One region of the Bacillus cereus group sp. RP43 genome, then DNA from elsewhere that is predicted to be linked to it. Evidence: riboswitches for the same ligand, from Rfam matches in the RefSeq annotation. Region 1 holds a riboswitch; each other region holds the start of a gene.

Region 1 (3,216 bases):
GTCAGCCATATTATTTGTTTGGAATAAAACAGGGAAAGTAACAAAATCGTTATAGAACCCGTAAAACATTGCATTTCCAAATAAAATAAATGACAGTATAAAACTAATTACAATAATAATTCGGTTTCGGTACTTAGATGCAAGTAAAGCGAAACCAAAAAATAAAAGTAACGAAGCTAGTGGATTAATAAAAAGCATAAATTCTTCAAAGAAGTTATCAATTCTAATATCAAATGCTAGCTTGTACACAATATATGTTTTTATCCATAATAAAACGACTGCAACTAGTGCAAATCGCAGTTTTGGAAACAGATTTTGTAGCATAATATACTCCTCTCCTAAAAGCATGACAGTTCTTGTGAGCCGGTTTGATTAGCGCCTCATTTTATATATACGAACAGTCCTTTGTTATTATGTTTATTATACTATGAGTATCATTATACGAAAATAAAAGAGAGTTGTGGGCTTTTTTATAATAATTGAGTAGAAAAAGGGCAGTGGGAGACAATAAAACGGAGTTTCTATGTATGATAATTATCGTGCGCAGAAAGAATCGAGTAATAAAACGGAGGTTATAATGCGAAAATTATTATATTTTATAGTATGCAGTAGTGTTATACTTTTTTCCTCACCGAGTATGTCAGTAGCGCAATATGATGCACCCCTTGTGGAGGATGCACTTTATTCTGTTTTATTTCCAAAAATAAATAAGGCAATTGAAAAACAATATGGAAATTTGAAACCTTATCAATGTCCTAAAATCATCCGTTTAAAAAAAGTGTATAGTGGCACATATTTATTTCAAGCGGTTATTGAAGTGACGAAGTATGAACAGGTTGGTGGGAAAATTGTTCCACCATTCGAAAAAGTAACAATTACTTTTAATAACGAAGAAGGCGAATGGGAAGTGACAAATATAGTAGTAAAGCGCTTACCAAATGATACGAAGTTAAACTGTAAAAAAACAATATAAAAAATTGTTTGACAAATAAAATGGTCCTTTGGTATTGTTAATAGCAACAATTAGATGTTTGAAAATTAAATAGACTTACCTCATCTACTCTCAAAGGTAGAGGCCGCGATAGGAAAGAGTAAGCTATGGGAGATTTAATGGAATCTGTGATCATAGGTTGAAAGGGACTATTGCCGAAATATAAGAATAACCATCTTATTCATATATTGGGACTGCATTGAATAAATGTAGTACTGTCATAATATTTATTTTATGGAGAGCTATTTGGAGATGTTGATGCGGTTTCTTATTTTGAGAAGATAACAACTCGTTTATTTTTTCAATATATATTTTTCCTAATAAGAAACGCGTGTGAACATTGTTCCGCGCGTTTTTTGTCTATCTAAAAGCGTGCTGCAATGAATAGAAGATTGGGGTTATGAGTTTTAGAGGAAATAAGGGAGGAATTCAAATGTATTTACACGGCACAAGCCGAATCAATGGGCAAGGACACTTAGAAATTGGTGGGTGCGATACGACGCAGCTAGCAAAACAATACGGAACACCACTTTATGTATACGATGAAGAGTCTATTCGAGGAAAGTGCCGCGCGTTTCATCGTGCTTTTAAAGAAAGTGGTTTCTCTTATCAAGTAGCATATGCAAGCAAGGCGTTCTTGTGCATGGAGATGTGCCGAGTAGCTCGTGAAGAGAATATGTCTTTAGACGTTGTTTCTGGAGGAGAATTATATACTGCGCTCCAAGCTGGTTTTCCGGCATCGCGTATTCATTTTCACGGAAATAATAAAACAGAAGAAGAAATGATTATGGCTCTTCAGGCGAATATCGGTTGTTTTGTAGTAGATAATTTCTTAGAATTAGAAATCTTACATGATTTAGCAATGCAACATGGGAAATTTGTGAACATATTAATCCGTGTAACGCCTGGAGTAGAGGCACATACACACGAATATATAACAACAGGTCAAGAGGATTCGAAATTTGGGTTTGGTGTTTCAAATGGTCAAGCGATGCAAGCAATTGAGCTTGCCTTGCAAAAATCAAATTATAATGTGCTAGGAATTCACTCGCACATCGGATCACAAATATTTGAAACGGCTGGATTTGTTCGAGCAATTGAAGTACTCCGCCAATTTTTAGAAGAAGTGAGAGAGCGAACACATTATGTGATGAAAGTATTAAATGTGGGCGGAGGTTTCGGTATACGTTATACGGAGTCAGATGCACCATTAACACTTGAAACGTATGTGCACGCTGTAACAAGTACGATAAGAGAACAATTTACATTATGTGAATATCCGCTTCCAGAAATATGGATTGAACCAGGTCGTAGTATCGTAGGTGATGCTGGAACAACACTTTATACAGTCGGAGCGGTGAAAGAGATTCCTGGCATTCGGAAATATGTTTCAGTCGATGGTGGAATGACAGATAATTTAAGACCAGCTCTATACGGAGCCCGTTATGAGGCGATGTTGGCGAATCGAGGGAATGATAAGAATGAGGAGCTCGTTTCGATTGCTGGGAAATGCTGTGAAAGTGGAGATATGCTGATTTGGGATATTAACTTACCGCAAGTTGCTTCTTCTGATTTACTAGCAATTTCTTGTACGGGGGCATATGGGTACTCGATGGCTAATAATTATAATCGTATTCGTAGACCAGCTGTCGTCTTTGCAAAAGGCGGGACGTCACAAATTGTCGTAGAACGTGAAACATATGAAAATATCATTGGGAACGATCGCATACGTATTAAAGAGCTGGTGTGAATGAGAAAGAAGGAGTTGTCTAGTAAAGGCAACTCCTTTTAAAAAAAGAAAAATAATTAAATATATCGGAAAACTAGGATTGAAAAAAATCAGAATTGTGATAAAATACAAATACAAAGCTTATCAAGAGAAGCTGAGGGAACTGGCCCTACGAAGCTCGGCAACCTGCTTATAGAAAGCAAGGTGCTAAATCCAGCAAAATGGAATCCATTTTGAAAGATAAGGTAAAATATATTACCGAACAGTCTTTTCGAAATGGGAAAGATTTTTTTTATGAATAAAAAGGGGGCTGTTTGCGTGAGCGTACGGGAACATTTTGATGAAGTGTCCGAAAAAATTCAAACGATGCTTGCTGATATGAAATATGGTTCAATTACAATTGTTGTGCAAGATGGAAAAGTGATTCAATTAGAGAAAAGTGAAAAGGTCCGTTTAAAGTGAAAAGCGCTGACTAGAAAAACTAGAGGCGGTTTTA
Region 2 (3,216 bases), 530 kb from region 1:
GATAGAAGGCAAAGCCAATTACGAATAAACCAATTCCGAGAAGGAATGTTTTAATATCGGATGCGCCTGTTTTAATAACCCATAGTGCATAGCAAAGTGCGATAACTGCGACTACACCATCCATAATTCTTGCCCGCATTTCATTTTTGTATGTTTCACCAGTTGCGACTAGTTTTAACTGGAAGATTGGTGAAACGAGATATGGAATGAGGTAGGCTAAAGTTGACACTGTAATAACGAATGTATAAGCTTCCGCAATTGTTCCTGATAATGTTGAGAATAAGAACACTTGCGACATAATGTTTGTTAATCGTAGTGAATGAATTGGACTTCCTTTTTTGTTTGTTTTTGCGAAGAAGGAAGGGAAGAAACCTTCTTTTGCTGCTTGATAAGGCACTTCTGAGCTTAATAAAATCCAGCCTAATATTGAACCGAATAGGGAAGTAAGAGCAAGTAATGCCATAAGTTTCCCGCCGCCGTGACCCATTGCAGCGTTTAATGCATCTGCTAATGGACGTTCAGAAGCTTGTAATTTATCAACGTGAAGTACACCCATTGTTAAAATTGTAATTCCTAAATAAATTGCAACGGTTATTAGTAAACCAGCAACAGTCGCCCGTTTTACCGTTTTGGGAGAAGTAGCTCGGTTTGATAAAAGAACGGCTGATTCAATCCCAATAAATGCCCAAAGTGTTGTAAGAGCAGCTAAATTTACTTGTGAAAGGAGACCGTGTGATACACCTTCTTTATCGATCATTGGTGTATACCATTGTCCAAACTTTGAAGCCTCGAACGCAAATAACGTAACAACAATGAATAGAAGGAATCCAGTTACTTTCGTTGTTGTTGCTAAGAAGTTTAGCTTCCCAGCTCCGCTTACACCGTTTGTTAAAATTAAATGTGTGCCCCATAGTAAGACAGAACAAATAGTAAATGTAATTAGTTTTCCAACTTCTATATCGAAAGAGCCGATTGAAAACAATAGACGTGTATCTTTCATAATCGGGAAGAAGAGTGATAAATATCCCGCAAAAGATGTGATAATGGCAACGTTACTTGCCCAGTTTGCAACCCAGTATCCCCACACCATGCTGAAACCAGCCATTTTCTTTCTTTTTGGTGTTGAGAATAAAGCATATGCATGACTTTGTGGTCCTGTCGTTAAATCAGGACGACGAATTGCTAAATTACCGAAAACAAGAGCTAGCATTAAAACACCAAACCCTGTTGTTAACCAAGCTAAAGTGACACCGAGCGGGCTTGCTGTTTGTGCTAACGTACTTGGCACCATGAAAATACCAGCGCCAACCATGTTACCGACAACGAAAGCTGTTAGTACCCAAAAGCCCCATTTTTTTTGTTGCATAGAAAATACCTCCAAAGTTAGTATAACCAAGTCAAGCGAGGAGATATGTATGTCTTCCGCGGTAGGGAAGAGAAGTTCCAAACAAAACAAAAAAAGCACGTAATTTGCCGCTACATGCTTTCTATCTTATAAGAAACCCACGACATACCTCTCGATAGCTCTCCACAAACGAAACGTTTGTGACAGTTCTGCACTTATTAAATGCAGACCCAGCAAGCGTGCATGGTGGACACATCTTACTTCGGCAACCATTCCTTTCTCATTCATTCGTCAATGCCACTACATCTCCTGAAATGATACTCTTAATGATTGCAACCTCTACCTCACCGAGATACGAATGAGGATTTATGTATTAAATTAACATGTTTAAGAGTAACAAATGTATTTTTATACGTCAATGGATATAGTAATAATCAGATTATAGAGAAGAGTTCGTGATTAAAAAGGAGAGGGATTATTGTACAATGTTTAAATTTTCATAATATAATAAATGTTTACGGCGCTAGAAGATTGAGAAGGGGGATGAAGTATATGTCTGCATGTAATCAAAATTCCGTAATAGGTGTACTAGATTCAGGGGTTGGAGGATTAACAGTTGCGAGTGAAATTATGCGTCAATTGCCTAAAGAGAGCATTTACTATATCGGTGATAATGAGCGTTGTCCGTATGGGCCAAGAAGTGTAGAGGAGGTACAATCTTTCATATTTGAAATGGTTGAGTTCCTCAAACAGTTTCCGTTAAAAGCTCTAGTTGTAGCATGTAATACTGGTGCAGCTGCTGCATTGACTGATTTGCAAGGAGCACTTTCCATTCCAGTTATTGGCGTTATACATCCGGGAGCAAGAGCTGCAATTAAAGTGACAAAGAAAGGGAAAATCGGGGTAATTGGAACTGTAGGTACGATAAAATCTAATATGTACGAAAAAGCATTACACGAGCTTGATACACATTTGGAAGTGCATAGTCATGCATGTCCGACTTTAGCTACAGTTGTAGAAAATCAATTAGAAGATACAGCATATGTAACGCAGCAAGTGAAACAGGCTTTACTGCCATTAACGAAAGAAGATATAGATACGTTAATTCTTGGGTGTACGCATTATCCACTTTTAGAGTCCTATATAAAAAAGGAGTTAGGAGAGGCTGTGACGATTATTAGTTCTGCAGAAGAAACAGCGATAGAGTTAAGCACAATTTTACAGCACAAAGGAATTTTGTCTGACAATCTTAATCCGAAGCATCGATTTTTTACAACAGGCTCTGTCTCATCATTTGAACATATTGCTGAGCGGTGGTTAGGGTATCAAATTTCTGTAGAATGTGTGAATTTACCTATGGAAAAACAACTCGTGAAATAAAAAGAAGCTGATCTAAAACTAGATCAGCTTCTACATATAAGATTAAACTAAGTTTAATACAGTTACTTTTTGACGAGTCATAGACTCAAGGCTCTTACGAATACCTTGTGCGCCCATACCTGAACCTTTTACACCGATGAATGGGAAGTGGTCAGGGCCGCGCTCTGTGCGTCCGTTAATTTGAACAGAGCCAGTGTCGATCTTGTTAGCAATTGCAAATGCTTTGTTAATGTCTTTTGTGAAGACACTTGCTTGTAAGCCGAACTCTGATTTGTTAGCAATTTCAATCGCTTGTTCATCAGAAGAAACACGGATGATTGGAAGGATTGGGCCGAATGGCTCTTCCCAAGCAACTTTCATTTCTTCTGTTACGTGGTCGATTAATGTTGGGTAAATTAAGTTACGCTCACGTTTGTTACCGATAACGATTGTTGCACCTTTTTCAGCAGCATCGTCAATTAAACCTTGAACGAAGTCAGCAGATTTGTCGT
Region 3 (3,216 bases), 340 kb from region 1:
GGCGTAACCATCATAGCAATCTCTACGCACTGAGAACCGAGTCCAGTTACGCGACCAGCCCATTCACCTTCAACAGTAGCTCGTCCTTCGAGATTCAAGCCAATCTCCTCGAAGAAAGAGATTGCGTTATCAAGGGATTCTACAACGATGCTGACATTGTCCATTCGTAGTAATCTGTTTTTTGTCATAGTCTTTATCTCCTTATATGTATAAATTTATTATCTAATTATCCTCATAATTATACTAAAATCTCTTCTAAACAAAAAACACCTTGTCACAGTGTAGGGAAATGTGACAAGGTGTTTTCGGGTATAGTATATAACATCTTGTTAACGAACAACACTTCGTAAACCCTCTACTATTGAAATATGCGCGAACTTTATTTCGTGAATGCTATCATTTCAAGAATTTGATAATGTAGTTGCTATTCGATAAAATAACTTTCTTGTCAATCTATACAATACAAACAGCTTTCTATTTATATAGGAAGGAAATAGATTCATATAATTTGTTTTAAGTTTTACTGGTGGAAATTAACTCATCTGCACTAAAGGCTCAATTTTTGCCATAAATGATTGATGGAGTGCTTCAACACCATCTACTAAATGAATACGGTCAATTACAACTGATACTTTAATTTCAGATGTACTTACCATTTTAATATGAATACCACCTTCTTTTAAAGTAGTGAACATATTCGCAGCGACACCAGGGTTAGATACCATACCTGATCCTACAATTGATACTTTTGCTAAATGATTTTCATGTTCTACAGATTCATAGTGAAGTGCTTCTTGATTTTGTTCCAATACTTCTAATGCTTCTCTTAAATCATTAGAATGGATCGAGAAGGAGAGGTGAACAGTTTCTTCATTTGTAATACTTTGAATAATAATATCTACATTAATATGTGCTGCTGCTAATGTAGAGAAAACTGTTGAAAGTGCACCTTGTTCTAATCCTTTAATTGTGACGCGTGTAATATTATCCTCAAATGCAATACCTTTAACGATTGCTTGTTGTTCCATGTTACATTCTCCCCTTACAATTGTTCCGTTTTCTTGTTCCATGCTTGATCGTACTTCTAAAACTACATTATGATTTTTAGCAAACTCAACAGCGCGTGGGTGTAATACGCCAGCACCGAGGTTGGCAAGCTCTAACATTTCGTCATAAGAAATTTCATCTAATTTATAAGCATCTTGTACAACTCGTGGATCAGTCGTATATACGCCGGTCACATCCGTATAAATATCACATTTTTTCGCTTTTAGTGCCGCAGCTAATGCAACAGCAGTCGTATCAGAACCACCGCGGCCAAGTGTGGTAATTTCATTTTCTTCACTTACTCCTTGGAAACCAGCTACTATAACAATCGTGCCTTCAGTAAGGTGAGACTGAATACGAGTGGTGTTAATGTCAGTAATCCGTGCACTACTATGTACAGATTCTGTCGTAATACCAGCTTGCCATCCTGTTAATGAAATTGCGTTATAACCTTTTGTTTGTAGTGCCATTGTTAATAATGAAATAGTTACTTGTTCTCCTGTAGATAGGAGCATATCCATTTCACGTTTACTTGGATTTTCAGTAATAGCGTTAGCAAGTGCTACAAGTTTATCCGTACTTTTTCCCATTGCTGAAACGACAGAGACAATACTATGTCCTCGTTCATATTCTTCAATAATTAAATTTGCTACATGTTGAATGCGTTCGACGCTTCCGACAGAAGTACCGCCAAATTTTTGTACAATCGTTTCCATTACGAATTCCTTCTTTCGTCCATTTTTAAGAATAGGTTAGGACATATACAAATCCCAATATTCCTGTAGTTACCAGAGAGAAAAACAAAAAACACCATCTCAAATAAGTGAGGATGGTGCTGTTACAGGAAAAGGGAAACAGAAAACGGAGCTAATAAAAAAACCGCCAAAAAAGGAATATCATGAAAATGATATCTCTTTTTTGTAGATAGCTCTTCATACGTACACGTCTGTACATATGACAGTTCTGTTTCTATTCGAAAACAGCCCCAATTGATAAATGCAGAGAAATTTATCAATTTCGGCAACACTTCCTTTCCTCTAAATTCATAGACATCTCTGTGTCTCCTTTAGAATACTTATAAGCGTTGCAACCTCTATCTCACGTTTTAGGCGAGAGTGTATGATTTATGAAGTTGTTGGTAACATTTGTTTTATAATAATTTAAATTTTTCAGGGAATCAAGTGTTTTATATATATTTTCAAAATTCTTTCTTTTTCGAAAAAAAGTTTGTGAAAAATGTAGCAAAATAAATGTATTGCATGTACATTGAAAATATAGAGTATAGGAGGTGGAAGCATGAAGAGGCCTATTTATGTTGCGACAGAAATGAAAACAACAATGGAGAAATTATGGGAATATACGCAAGAACCAGACCTACATACAGAGTGGGATGCTCGTTTTACTGAAATTTCTTATTTAGAGAAGAAAGAGGGAGAACCGCAGAAGTTTTTATATAAAACAAAGATCGGATTTGGGCTTGAAATAGCCGGAGAAGGGGAATCGATAGGTGAAATAAGAAAAGAAACTGGGGAACGCATTTCCTCATTGAAATTTTGGACAGACAATAAGTTATCACTTATACAAATAGGACGAGGTTATTGGAAATATACACTGAATGGAGAACATATTCATTTTGAAACGCAATATGATTATGATACAAGGTTTGGTCGCATAGGGAATGTGATAGATTCATATGTTTTTCGGCCTTTATTAGGCTCTGCGACTGCATGGAGTTTTGATGCTTTAAAATTATGGTTAGAAAAGGGGCTTCATCCTAAGTTGCTAATTAGAAGAACGATGACTTATTGGCTTGTTTGCTTTTTATTTGCCTTCGTATGGTTATATCAAGGGATTGTACCGAAATTGATGTTTACTCATTCAGAAGAAGTAAAGATGCTTTCTGCACTAATCGGATCGAATGAAAGTAGTATTTTTATACTTAAAATAGTTGGATTTTTAGAAATAATATGGGGTGTTATGTGGCTATTGCCACTTCAAAAGCGAAAACTATTTATATTGCATATTATATTGTTGATAGTTTTAACATTAGCGGCAGGATCGACGAATATCGCTAGTTTTACGCAACCGTTTAATCCGATTACATTAAATTTTCTTCTAATAGGGTTATCGATTGTCGGTTATATAAATAGCACTAATTTGCCAAGCGCA
Region 4 (3,216 bases), 1.5 Mb from region 1:
CGATGTGATTAAACCGTACATTTCAATATTTTTATTCACTTTAGGCGTTTATATTTTATTACGATTCATTATTCAAAAACAAATTGTTACTTCCAAAAAGCGCATGTCTGCCAAACAACTTGTGCCACTCGGCTTATTCGCTGGATTCGTCGATTCAACAGGCGGCGGTGGTTGGGGACCGATTACAACACCTGTACTTCTTGCAAGAGGAAATGAAGCTAGAAAAGTTATTGGATCTGTTGATACGAGTGAATTTCCTGTTTCACTCGCTGCAACGATTGGCTTTTTCATTTCACTTGGCTGGGAACAAGTAAGCTGGGTTTGGGTATTTGCTCTCATGCTCGGTGGTATTGTCGCTGCACCAATCGCCGCATGGTTAGTTCGCATCGTTCCAGCACATTTGCTTGGCGTACTAGTTGGTGGCCTTATAATCTTTACGAATATTCGTACACTGCTTACTACATTTAAAGTAGATCCAACTATTATTTCACTTTCTTACATTGCAGTTGGTCTTGTCGTTATTATATCCATTTTTATTGCTGTCCGTAATCATTCCAATCGTTCTAACGTATCGACAGATGGTTATCCGAAAGATCAAAAACAAATGCTACCATAATGATAAAAATACCGCTCGAACTATATCGAGCGGTATTTTTTATTTTTCTATTTTCCAATTAATCATCGTATCTGTTGTATCTACTCTCTTCATTTGTAATTTCTCTAATACACGAATCGAACTACCATTTTCAAGGAGTGTCTCCGCAATAATTGTATCTACCTCTTCTGTCTGGAAAGCCCACTTTATTAATTCATCTACAGATTCTGTAGCATACCCTTTATTCCAATATTTCTTAATAAAACCGTAACCAATTTCTACTGTACGTTTCTCGTTCGGTTTCCCTTTAAATCCTATATCCCCTAGTACGATGTCATCTTCTTTTCGAATGACATACCACGCACCCCAAGGTAATAAAGCTGCGTCTTGTTTTACACTTTCTACATGCCCTGCAATATGCGGGCCACTATTGTATCCTTGATTCTTCGCAATTTGAACCCATTCTTCTGCACATGGGATAATATGTAATCTTTCCGTTTCTAATTTCATAACGACGTCCCCTTTTTAATTAAACGGTACTTCGATTTTACTACAAAAAGAAAGAATATTCACTCTTTTAATTTATACTTATGTTTTTTCTTTGAAACAAAATAAAAGAGGTGATTCCCTTCAATAGTTATGTCGAATTATATTTTCTGAATTTTCTTTTAATTTTAAAGGGTTTTTCATTATTTTTTGCGAAACATTTGTATAACAATTTTTTCTTTGCTTATTGCTACATAATAGTAGGTTCGGGTGGAGTTTTGCAAGCGTTTCCTATACAATAACCGATATTTTTTGACTTTTCCTAACAAAATTCCTTGCAATATATTCAGAAAGTCATTACAATTGCCATATATTAAATATCTTAGCAATATATAAATCCTCATCAATCCGATGAGGTAGAGGTTGCGACTTTTAAAAGTAAAACGGACGAGACACAGAGAATGTCACTGACTCCGTTTGAAAGGAAAAGTTGCCGAAGTTTGTATTTCTTCTCTGGAAATATGAGCTGGGTCTGTCTCCGAAAGGAACAGAACTGTCACGTTTACAAAATTACCGTGTAAACGTGGGGTGCTATCTTAACGGAAGGGTATGATGGGGTGGTTATTTGTGAAACGTTCCGCCTAATTCCTTTGGCGGTTTTTTGTATTTTTCTCCCCCGCTCCTTCCTAACCTACAAGAAAAGGAGTGTTGAACATGAATAGCGCAACAAATCAATCTACCTCTAAAACGCAAACTACACAAGGACAAGGTGAATTAAAACGCGGATTAAAATCTCGTCACCTTACGATGATTTCTCTCGGTGGTACAATCGGTACCGGACTATTTCTTGCCAGCGGTGGTGTGATCCATTCAGCTGGTCCTGGCGGTGCACTAGTCGCATACGCCGCAATTGGAATTATGGTTTATTTCTTAATGACAAGCTTAGCTGAACTCGCAGCTTACATGCCTGTTACTGGATCTTTTAGCACTTATGCAACAAAATTTGTTGATCCATCACTTGGCTTTGCACTTGGATGGAACTATTGGTATAACTGGGCGATTACGATTGCAGCTGAACTTGCAGCCGTAACATTAATTATGAAATTTTGGTTCCCAGATACCCCTTCTCTTATTTGGAGTGGACTTTGCTTAGCTATTATTTTTCTCTTAAACTATTTATCTGTTAAAGGTTTTGGTGAATCTGAATATTGGTTCGCACTTATTAAAGTAGTTACTATTATTATCTTTTTAATTGTCGGTTTTATGATGATTTTTGGAATTATGGGTGGCGAATCTGTCGGCTTTAAAAACTTCACTGTTGCAGATGCACCATTTAACGGTGGAATCATGGCAATTATCGGTGTATTTATGGCTGCTGGTTTCTCATTCCAAGGAACTGAATTATTAGGAGTAGCTGCTGGTGAAACTGCTGATCCAGAACGCAATATTCCAAAAGCAATTCGTTCTATCTTTTGGCGTATTTTATTATTCTACATTTTAGCAATTCTCGTTATCGGTTTATTAATTCCTTATACGACTGAAAGCCTTGCAGCGAGTGATGTTACAGTAAGTCCATTTACACTTGTATTTGAAAAAGCGGGCGTTGCCTTCGCTGCTTCTGTTATGAACGCTGTTATTTTAACTGCAGTTCTATCTGCTGGTAACTCTGGAATGTATGCATCAACTCGTATGCTTTGGGATTTAGCTCGCCAGGGAAAAGCACCAAAGTTCTTAGGCAAATTAGATAGCCGCGGTGTACCTGTTAACGCATTAATCGCAACATCAGTAGTTGGTAGCGTCGCTTTCATCGCTTCTTTATTCGGTGACGGTGTTGTATACATTTGGTTATTAAATGCTTCTGGGATGTCAGGATTTATTGCTTGGGTAGGGATTGCTATTAGTCATTACCGTTTCCGTAAAGCTTATATTGCACAAGGGAAAGATTTGAAAGATTTACCATATCAAGCGAAATGGTTCCCGTTCGGTCCAATCTTTGCATTTACACTTTGTGTTATCGTTATTTTAGGTCAAAACTACGGAGCATTTACGGGAGCATCTATCGACTGGAACGGTGTACTCGTTTCTTACATCGGTTTACCACTCTTTTTAGTACTATGGTTAGGATATAAATTCAC

What was found. Region 1 has a riboswitch for lysine ahead of lysA (diaminopimelate decarboxylase). Riboswitches for the same ligand answer to the same signal wherever they lie in the genome.
Positions count from the first base shown of each region.
Region 2: linked by a shared signal. The riboswitch ahead of QCI75_RS22530 (amino acid permease) and the one ahead of lysA (diaminopimelate decarboxylase) in region 1 are both predicted to bind lysine.
Region 3: linked by a shared signal. The riboswitch ahead of QCI75_RS18035 (aspartate kinase) and the one ahead of lysA (diaminopimelate decarboxylase) in region 1 are both predicted to bind lysine.
Region 4: linked by a shared signal. The riboswitch ahead of QCI75_RS11860 (amino acid permease) and the one ahead of lysA (diaminopimelate decarboxylase) in region 1 are both predicted to bind lysine.

Region 1 is NZ_JARVHQ010000001.1:3,797,332-3,800,547, reverse strand. Features, by position in the region: gene QCI75_RS19785 (LTA synthase family protein) at 1-324, opposite strand, end outside; gene QCI75_RS19780 (DUF3888 domain-containing protein) at 578-973, shown strand; lysine riboswitch at 1,063-1,244, shown strand; gene lysA (diaminopimelate decarboxylase) at 1,425-2,741, shown strand; SAM riboswitch class I at 2,859-2,967, shown strand; gene QCI75_RS19770 (YezD family protein) at 3,039-3,182, shown strand.
Region 2 is NZ_JARVHQ010000001.1:4,329,965-4,333,180, reverse strand. Features, by position in the region: gene QCI75_RS22530 (amino acid permease) at 1-1,366, opposite strand, end outside; lysine riboswitch at 1,514-1,695, opposite strand; gene racE (glutamate racemase) at 1,898-2,725, shown strand; gene gapN (NADP-dependent glyceraldehyde-3-phosphate dehydrogenase) at 2,768-3,216, opposite strand, start outside.
Region 3 is NZ_JARVHQ010000001.1:3,459,116-3,462,331, reverse strand. Features, by position in the region: gene QCI75_RS18040 (VOC family protein) at 1-188, opposite strand, end outside; gene QCI75_RS18035 (aspartate kinase) at 534-1,763, opposite strand; lysine riboswitch at 1,965-2,151, opposite strand; gene QCI75_RS18030 (DoxX-like family protein) at 2,344-3,216, shown strand, end outside.
Region 4 is NZ_JARVHQ010000001.1:2,256,827-2,260,042, reverse strand. Features, by position in the region: gene QCI75_RS11870 (sulfite exporter TauE/SafE family protein) at 1-616, shown strand, start outside; gene QCI75_RS11865 (GNAT family N-acetyltransferase) at 656-1,105, opposite strand; lysine riboswitch at 1,491-1,683, shown strand; gene QCI75_RS11860 (amino acid permease) at 1,796-3,216, shown strand, end outside.